Regions from separate parts of the Shewanella sp. DNRA4 genome, predicted to be linked through region 2. Evidence: predicted binding sites of a transcription regulator. Region 2 holds the regulator's gene; the other holds the start of a gene.
The links. Region 2 encodes sigma-54, which starts transcription at its own class of promoters, with help from an activator protein. Its sites were predicted from a motif close to GTTGGCACGNNNNTNGNNT; they were not measured.
Positions count from the first base shown of each region.

Region 1: HG547_RS10305 (flagellar hook-length control protein FliK) is a predicted target of sigma-54. The motif match lies at 2,182-2,200, and genes of this name have one in related genera.

Region 1 covers NZ_JABAIP010000008.1:91,205-95,607, forward strand. Annotated here, with positions in the region: gene fliL (flagellar basal body-associated protein FliL) at 1-319, opposite strand, end outside; gene HG547_RS10305 (flagellar hook-length control protein FliK) at 403-2,097, opposite strand; gene fliJ (flagellar export protein FliJ) at 2,248-2,691, opposite strand; gene fliI (flagellar protein export ATPase FliI) at 2,703-4,040, opposite strand; gene fliH (flagellar assembly protein FliH) at 4,009-4,403, opposite strand, start outside.
Region 2 covers NZ_JABAIP010000003.1:80,303-84,705, forward strand. Annotated here, with positions in the region: gene rapZ (RNase adapter RapZ) at 1-267, opposite strand, end outside; gene ptsN (PTS IIA-like nitrogen regulatory protein PtsN) at 264-707, opposite strand; gene hpf (ribosome hibernation promoting factor) at 710-997, opposite strand; gene HG547_RS04005 (RNA polymerase factor sigma-54) at 1,026-2,501, opposite strand; gene lptB (LPS export ABC transporter ATP-binding protein) at 2,608-3,339, opposite strand; gene lptA (lipopolysaccharide transport periplasmic protein LptA) at 3,336-3,887, opposite strand; gene lptC (LPS export ABC transporter periplasmic protein LptC) at 3,874-4,403, opposite strand, start outside.

The DNA of each region.
Region 1 (4,403 bases), on a different contig from region 2:
CATCATCATCTTGACCTCTGACCATAAGTTGCACTTTGATTTCAACAAGCCGAGCGCGATCCGGTCCTGGAAGGTTAAATAAAAATGGGCGAGGCATCGGCACATAAGCTGCCAATGCCGGCTCAGCAGCCGGCGCTGCCGTTTCGGTTTTAGCACCTTCGGCCTCGACAGGAGCCTCTTCACTACTTCCAAGGAAAAACCAAAGCGCGCCACCAATTAATAGCGCAACAAAGACACCCACACCGATAAAAATAAATAGCTTCTTTTTACTTTTTGGTGCTTCAGTACTTTCAAGTTCTAGTGATTCTTCCTTGGCCATTTTCTGTTCTCTTTAATAGGCTAAATTTGGGAATGGGATTAAGGCTCAGTTTATAATCCACTTTGTTACTATAGGTTACCTGCTTAAGCGTAATAATCTATACCCGAATTTAAACTAGTTGCTTGATTTAAACCTAAATCGAGTTCTTCTGCCGAGAAATCATCCACATTTCCACCACTTGAACCGCCACTGTCTGCAAATCCTCCCTCACGGCGTTGTCCTTGGTCACCTTGAGAGACGTGACTGTCAGCGAGTTGCATGCCTTGTTCTTGTAATAATTCACGTAAACGAGGAATCGCTTGCTCAACCACATCGCGGGTCTGCGCCTGAGCAACATGGAATTGTACTTGCGTCTGCTCACCATGAACTTGTATTTTCACTATCATGTGTCCAAGTTCGGGTGGATCTAGGCGAATTTCCGCCTGTTGAATACCTTGGCTAACCATAGTAACAAGCTGCTGTTTCATCACAGGAGAAAAGCGCTGGATCATTTCCTGCATCTGATTTTGGTTTTCAACGCCTTGACGTAAGGAAAGATGAACCTGTGGTATCTCTTGGCGTTGAATTTGCTGGTTAGCTAAAGAGTGTTGTATCGATACCGCTTTAAAATCAACAGGCTTAAATTCTGTAACAGATTCTTCATGGCCAGTATCGAGCGAAGATAAGGCGTTTTCTTGCCGCGAATCCAGTGTGACGGCTAACTTGGCATCTTTTAACAATAATCCTGCCGAAATTTCGGCGCGTGAAGGATTGTCGTCAATAGTATTAGGCTCAACCGAAACCGCACCTAAGGCATTAAGCTCTTTAGTCGTAGAGTTTAATATCACGGCATCAGCATCGGTAACTGACATATTAGCTGTATTGACTGACGGTGACTGTCCAACCGTTGGCGCAGTCGTTTTATCTGTTGATGGGAGCGACAGATTTATCGACTTATTGCTTAGTTCAACCTCTTTCGCCTCTAACTTGTTAGCTTCAGAGATAGATTCCCCTTCAATCGGTAAAATGGGGGTTTCTGGCGGTTTAACCCATTTTTCAGTTCGCATCTCTGCAAGCATTGATGCATCATCTATAAGCGTATCATCGGTCGAAGCGCCAGTCTTATCCACAGTTTCAGTATTCGCCGTTGCAATCAAACCTACTGTATTAATAGGGGGTGCCTGCCTAGGTGCAATATCTTGCAGAGAGGAGGCTATATTTTCTTGATCACCAGATATCTCATCTTGCTGAAATCCCAATGGTTGATTTTGTGGTAATTGTTGCAGATGTTCGACCACATTAGCTTGATCTAAAACTTGTTCACCTATTGTTTCATCTAATGAGTCATTCGTTAAGGTAGCTTCATGCGACTGTGCAAATTTCGCTAGCTCATCTAAAAAAGTTGGCTTGATAGTCTCTTTCATTGGTAAAGCGCCATCCTCTGTTGCAGGGGCTAAGATGCTAGCGGCATCTTCTGTCGTTAATTGAGCTTCAAGCGGCAAAGAGTCGCTCGGAGCGGCCGCTTTTTTCATCTCGTTTGCCATGCCTATTTGAGCAAAAATCAAGCTAATATCAGCTTCATCATCTGCACTAGTATCATCAATATCTGTTTTCTGTTTTGTCGATTTGGCAGAAACATCTGGAGAAACATTGGTGTTAGTCGAGGATGAGCTAATAGATGTCACTGAAGCCAAAGCGGCAGAAAAGTCTTCACTATTAGCATCTTGCCCCAATATTTTACTTGAGCCAGCACTATTTTTCGCATTAGATACTAATAGGATATTGTTCATTTGTTGCATAAAAGCTCCTAAACATCCGCCCAGAGGAAAAAGAGCGTGGGCAAACGTCAATTTATACGGCTTTGGCTATATCTGGCATAAATCAAGCAAATAAAATGCCAACAAATGGATATTAAAAATTCGAGTATTATTGATTGTCGGATTGGTTAATTACTTCTTACGACGGAAAAATTGCTGCGAAGCAAATTCATCCGTCATTTTTTGCTCTTTTTTGAGCTCAATGACTTGGCGCTTTTTCTCTTTATTTTCTAACAGTAGTTCTACAGCCTTACGTTTTTTTTGTTTTTCTAGCCAGTGCTGCTGACGGTAGTGTTTCTGCTTTTCACCATCGGCTACGACACGATTTTGCTGAGCAATAGCCTCATCGATTTGCCGAATAAAACGATGGAATTGGTGGTAATGACTCGCACTAATGGCCTGCCCCTGCTGCGACTGCATCTGCTTCATATAATCCAAGCGATAGTTATTTAGCGCATCGAGCTGATTTTGGCGCTTTTGGCACTCAAGTTGTGCCGACTTGAGCAGCAGCGCAGCCTGTTCCTCGGCATCGAGGGCTAACTTTAATACGAGTAATAGGGGATCGGCATTCGCCATAACGGCCTCAATTATTTACATTGCGCAGCGAGTTGCCCGAGCATCATTTGACTATCAGCAAAACTAAAGGCATCACGCATGGTTTGCCGCAGAAAAGCGTTCATTGCAGGTTGTAGACGTATCGCATTATCAATACGAGGATCGCTCCCTTGTGCATAAGCGCCAATCGAAATAAGATCCTTATTCTGCTGATAAAGGGAATAGGTTTGCTTGACGCGGCGCATGGCCTCAAGATGTTCATTGGAAATCACCATTGGTGCTACACGGCTAATAGAAGCTTCAATATCAATGGCAGGATAGTGCCCAGAATCAGCAAGCGATCGTGACAGCACAATATGACCATCGAGGATAGCCCGAGAAGCATCAGCAATTGGGTCCTGTTGATCATCACCCTCGGTCAGCACAGTATAAAATGCAGTGATAGAACCTTGTCCTGGACCGCCATTACCCGCCCGTTCAACCAGACGCGGCAATTTAGCAAACACTGATGGTGGATAACCTTTAGTGGCTGGCGGTTCACCGACAGCCAAGGCAATCTCACGCTGCGCTTGGGCGTAACGAGTCAAGCTATCCATTAATAACAATACGTTATAGCCTAAATCACGAAAATACTCAGCGATACGAGTCGAGGTTTCACAGGCGCGAAGGCGCATCAGCGGGGAGGTATCGGCGGGCGCCGCCACCACAACAGAACGCGCTCTGCCCTTTTCACCTAGGATCTCTTCAATAAATTCTTTGACTTCGCGGCCACGCTCCCCAACGAGCCCCACCACAATAATGTCTGCGGTCGTGCCCCGGGTCATCATACCTAACAGCACACTCTTACCCACACCCGAGCCCGCAAACAAGCCCATACGTTGTCCCTTGCCAACAGTTAGCATGGCATTGATGGCGCGTACGCCCACATCGAGTGGTTCAGTGATCGCACGGCGAGAAAGTGGGTTGATGGCGTTACTGTGTCTTGGTGCCTGCTGTTCGGTAGATAACGCGCCGAGGCCGTCTAACGGCACACCATTACCGTCGAGCACGCGCCCTAACAGGGATAAGCCCACATTCAGACCCGCCTGCTCTCCAAGGGGAACAACCCGCGCACCGGGTAACACGCCACGCAGCTCTTCAATTGGCATGAGATATAATAATTCATCATCAAAACCAACGACTTCGGCAATTAACTCTCCAGCCATGGTCTCAATAGAACACAAACTACCGACGGGTGCTCGACAGCCACTTGCCTCTAAGGTTAAGCCGACAACGCGCACTAATTGCCCACAGGCAACGGCGCGAAATGGGGGCACTTTATTGATGCAATGATTCAGTTTATTCAGCAGTTGATGGCGGCGATTGTGCATCTTGCTCTCCATCAGCTTGCGGTTGAGCTAACAGTTCATTATCGTCCAGTGTTGATTTAGGGGCGATTTTAGCGGCATTTTCGTCATCAAGAGCAGCTTGTCGCTGTTGTTGCTGTAACGCTAAGTGAGATTGCTGATTACGCAGCGATTCAAACACGGCATCAATCCGCGAGGAAAGGGTTAAATCCACCAACGAGCGTTGGCTACTGATAATACAATCCCCCACTGTTAAGCTAGGATCGGCCTCTAATTGCCACTGATTACGGTTCAACTGGGTACTGGAATATAAGGTTTCAACCAAGGCAACATCATCAGGATTCATACGAAGGTTGACGCTTTGTTCCTTAATAGGGAGAGATTCGA
Region 2 (4,403 bases):
ATCGCTGGAGTTTAAGAAGAAGCTGGTGAGTTCAGTGCCCGTAGGCAGGCTGGCAAGCTGTTTAACCAGCACTTTGTCTTGCTCTGGTAAATTACGCACGTCAACACTGATAGCAACGAGATCGTTACTGCCTTTGAGCTGTTCAAGCAAACTGCCAATCAACGGCAAAGGCAAATTATCGACACAATAGTAGCCGAGATCTTCAAGCACTCTAAGTGCGACCGATTTGCCTGAGCCTGAACGCCCTGACACTATGACCAGTTTCATCCAATGATTACCTGATAGAGTTCCGTTTCATCATGCGTCTTGCGCAATTGTTTTAATATTTGCTTGTCACTGAGCTTTTCAGCCATGCATGACAAGGTACTTAGGTGCTGCTGACATTGGTCGGCAGGCACGAGTAGTGCAAATAAAATATCGACGGGTTGTTTATCGATAGCATCAAAGGCTATCGGCTCCTCACATTTTATCAATATCGCTATGGGTTGTGTTATATCGGTTAATCGACCATGTGGAATGGCGATACCGTTACCTATACCTGTGCTACCCATCTTTTCGCGCGCCACGAGGCTTTCGAAGATCTCTTGAGATGAGAGGGTGGGGTACTGGGCAGCGGCTAAGTCGCTGATGAGTTCCAGTACCTTTTTCTTACTGCCCGGAGTGGCGCAGGTTGTGCACTCCGGCCGCAGTATGGTACGAAGTTCCATTGCTAGTGTTTTGTTAACTTCTCTTTGTGTTTAATAACCTGACGATCAAGTTTATCAATCAGGACGTCTATGGCAGCATACATATCTGCATGCTCTGAAGTCGCGAAGACTTCACCACCGGTGAGGTTGATTCTCGCTTCGGCAATTTGTTGCATTTTCTCAACATTGAGCACAACGTGCACATTATTGATCTGTTCGAAATGACGTTCAAGTTTTGAAAACTTTTCCTCAACATATGCCCGTAACGATTCAGTAATCTCGATATGGTGTCCACTTAGGTTTATTTGCATAGAAACGTCCTCCGATACTCACAATAGGCTATAAACTTTTACGCTGATTGGAAGGGGGAATAAGCATCGCTTCTCGGTACTTCGCAATGGTTCTGCGCGCAACGTTAATTCCCTGTTCTGCCAGAAGTTGAGCCATCTTGCTGTCGCTTAATGGTTTTTTCTGGTTTTCCGCTGCAACCAGTTTCTTAATGAAAGCTCTGATTGCTGTGGATGAGCACTCACCGCCATCATCCGTCCCGACGTGGCTTGAGAAGAAATATTTTAGTTCAAAAAGTCCTTTTGGGGTATGCATGTATTTTTGTGTGGTCACCCGTGAAATGGTGGACTCATGCATCTCTACCGCCTCGGCGATATCGTTTAGGACCATAGGTTTCATGGCTTCTTCACCGTATTCGAAGAAACCCTGTTGATATTGCACTATACAGTTTGCCACCTTGAGCAGTGTTTCGTTACGGCTTTCAAGGCTTTTAATAAACCACTTGGCTTCTTGCAGATGCCCGCGGATAAATTGGCTATCGGCTTGGCTTTTGGTACTGCGCGCCATGGCTGCATATTGCTGATTTACGTTGATTTTTGGCATGCAGTCAGGGTTTAATTCGACCACCCAACGGCCGTTTTTCTTCGACACCGATACATCGGGGATCACATATTCTTCATCGACAGGGGTGATGAGTAAACCGGGGCGAGGATTTAAGGTTTGGATCAGCGCAATACTGTCCCTTAACTCGTCCTCTTTCAGTTTGGTCTTACGCATTAACAGCCTAAAGTCGCGAGCGGCGATCAGATCTAAATGATCTTTGATCAACATGCGGGCGTTTTCGAGGTGTGGAGTATCCGGCGAGAAGTGGGAGAGTTGAATAAGCAGACATTCGCTTAAATCCCTTGCCGCCACACCAACGGGGTCGAAGTGTTGAATACGCTTGAGCACGGCTTCAACTTCGTCGAGTTCAATCTCGGGATTGCCCATGGCTTCGAGGATATCTTCAGTGCTTTGAGTGAGATAACCTTGATCGTCGATGGCATCAATAATCGCGGTGGCAATGGCTAAATCGGTTTCAGAGAAGGGCGTGAGGTTTTTTTGCCATTCTAAATGTTCGTACAACCCCTCGCTAGTTTCCCCTTGGAAGGGCATGTCATCTTCACGGCTAGCGCCAGAACCTGAGTTTGGCGATGCGGTAAAGACTTCATCCCAAGTGGTATCCATGGGTAACTCTTCGGGCAGAGATTCTTTGGTCAGCGACTCGGCAATGTCCACGGTTGAATTATCTTGTTCCTGTGGCTGGGCAGTCGTTTCGCTAAAGTCGGTATCGGCGATATCTTGCTTACGTTCGCTAGGCGCGTCAAATTGCTCCTCTTCCAGCTCGAGAAGAGGATTAGAGTCTAAGGCTTGCTGGATTTCTTGTTGCAGTTCCAATGACGACAGTTGCAGCAGGCGAATGGCCTGCTGAAGTTGTGGCGTCATGGTTAACTGTTGACCCAGTTTGAGCTGGAGTGACGCTTTCATGTTACCGCTGATCCCTAGGTTATTATTGTGAGTTTAGGTCGCTTGATATCATATGGATGGAGCCTAGCGCTCTCAAATTCAAGGCTTATTAGCTTTGTTTTAGTAACTATAGCCTGAATTGTTCACCTAAGTACACCGCCCTAACTTGCTGATTGTCTAAGATCTCTGCGGGTGTGCCCTCGGCAATAAGATTACCGTGACTCACAATGTAAGCATGTTCACAGACGTCTAAGGTCTCGCGCACATTGTGGTCAGTGATCAGTACACCAAGGCCTCGGCTCTTAAGCTGCTCGATAATTTTTTTGATATCGATAACGGAGATCGGATCAACGCCCGCAAAGGGCTCATCAAGCAGAATAAACTTGGGGTTGGCCGCTAAGGCGCGGGCAATTTCGACGCGGCGACGTTCACCGCCCGATAAGGACATGCCTTGGCTGTCACGAATATGGGTGATATGGAACTCTTCTAGCAGTTGCTCTAGTGCTTCTTCGCGCTGGTCACTATTGAGCTCTTTACGGGTTTGCAGTACCGCCATGATGTTGTCGTGTACGGTTAATTTACGAAAGATACTCGCTTCCTGTGGTAGGTAACCAATACCTTTGCGGGCACGCAGATGCATAGGATCGGCGGTTAAATCATCATCGTCGATAAAGATATGGCCTTTATCGCTTTTAACTAAGCCCACGACCATGTAAAAGGTGGTGGTTTTGCCCGCGCCGTTAGGGCCGAGTAGGCCGACGACTTGACCCGTTTTGACCGTCAGGCTGACATCTTTGACAACCTGACGACTCTTATAACTCTTGGCGAGATTCTGTGCTTTTAAGGTGATTTGGGTCATTTAGAATCCTGTTTTTTCACAGGTTTATCTGTTGGTGTATTTTTGAGTTCTTCCTGATAGTTATCAGGTTGAATAATGGTAATTACGCGATCATCACCATTGCCGCTACTTTCGGCGATCAGTTTTTGCTGAATAATATCGTAACGAATTAAATTGCCTGTAACTTGACTACCCGCTTGGTCTAGGGTCGCTGTACCAGTTAGGGTCAACGTCCGAGTGGCCATTTCATAGCGAATCTCTTTGGCGCTAGCAGATGCAGGGCGGCCATCATCAAGGATTTGGCTGTAGGTTGCCGGATTTCCAGTAGCCAGTAAGACTTTACTATTTTCGCCTTCGACAGAAAATGCACGGAGTTGATCCGCATGGATTTTAATTGAGCCTTGAACAACTTCAACGGGACCGAAGAAAATGATCTGATTGTTTTTAATGTCTGCGGTTTGACTGACGGCTTTAATTTTCACTTCTTGCTGTAAGTCACCGATCTTGGCGAAGGCATTCATGCTTATCATTAGCATTAGGCTGGCAAGTAATATGTTATTTTGCTTCATAGGTTCCTACTACCTGACTGGTCAATTGCACTTCCTGCGCGTTAAGGTCGGCATAAAGGCCTTGCCCTTGAATATTAAAATCTTTCCCTGTGACGTAAATGATGCGGTCAGAGGTCATTATCATTGTGTTGAGATCGAGTTCTAAAAAACTGGTGGACAAGGTTTGTATCGGTTCACCAGGGCTGATGGCATCGATAATAACATTATTTTCTAATGCAACCTTGCCAGTATCTTTGTTGAGTCGACCTTGATCGGCTCTGATCTGCCATTTTGCTTTACCTTGGTCGGGATACACAAGATAGACAGGCTGAATAAAGTCGGTTTGGTTTTTAAGCTCATAGTGTTCCATGTGCTTTGCCGTGACGCGACTATTGACTTGTCCTTGCTCGTTAAACTCGATGCTGCGCAGATCTTCGATAATGTAGTCGGGTCTGTCTGTATCATTCAGGCTGCTATCGGTATCGCCACCGCGTTTTTGTTGGACCTGCCAATACAGCACTAGTGCAGTACCAAAAA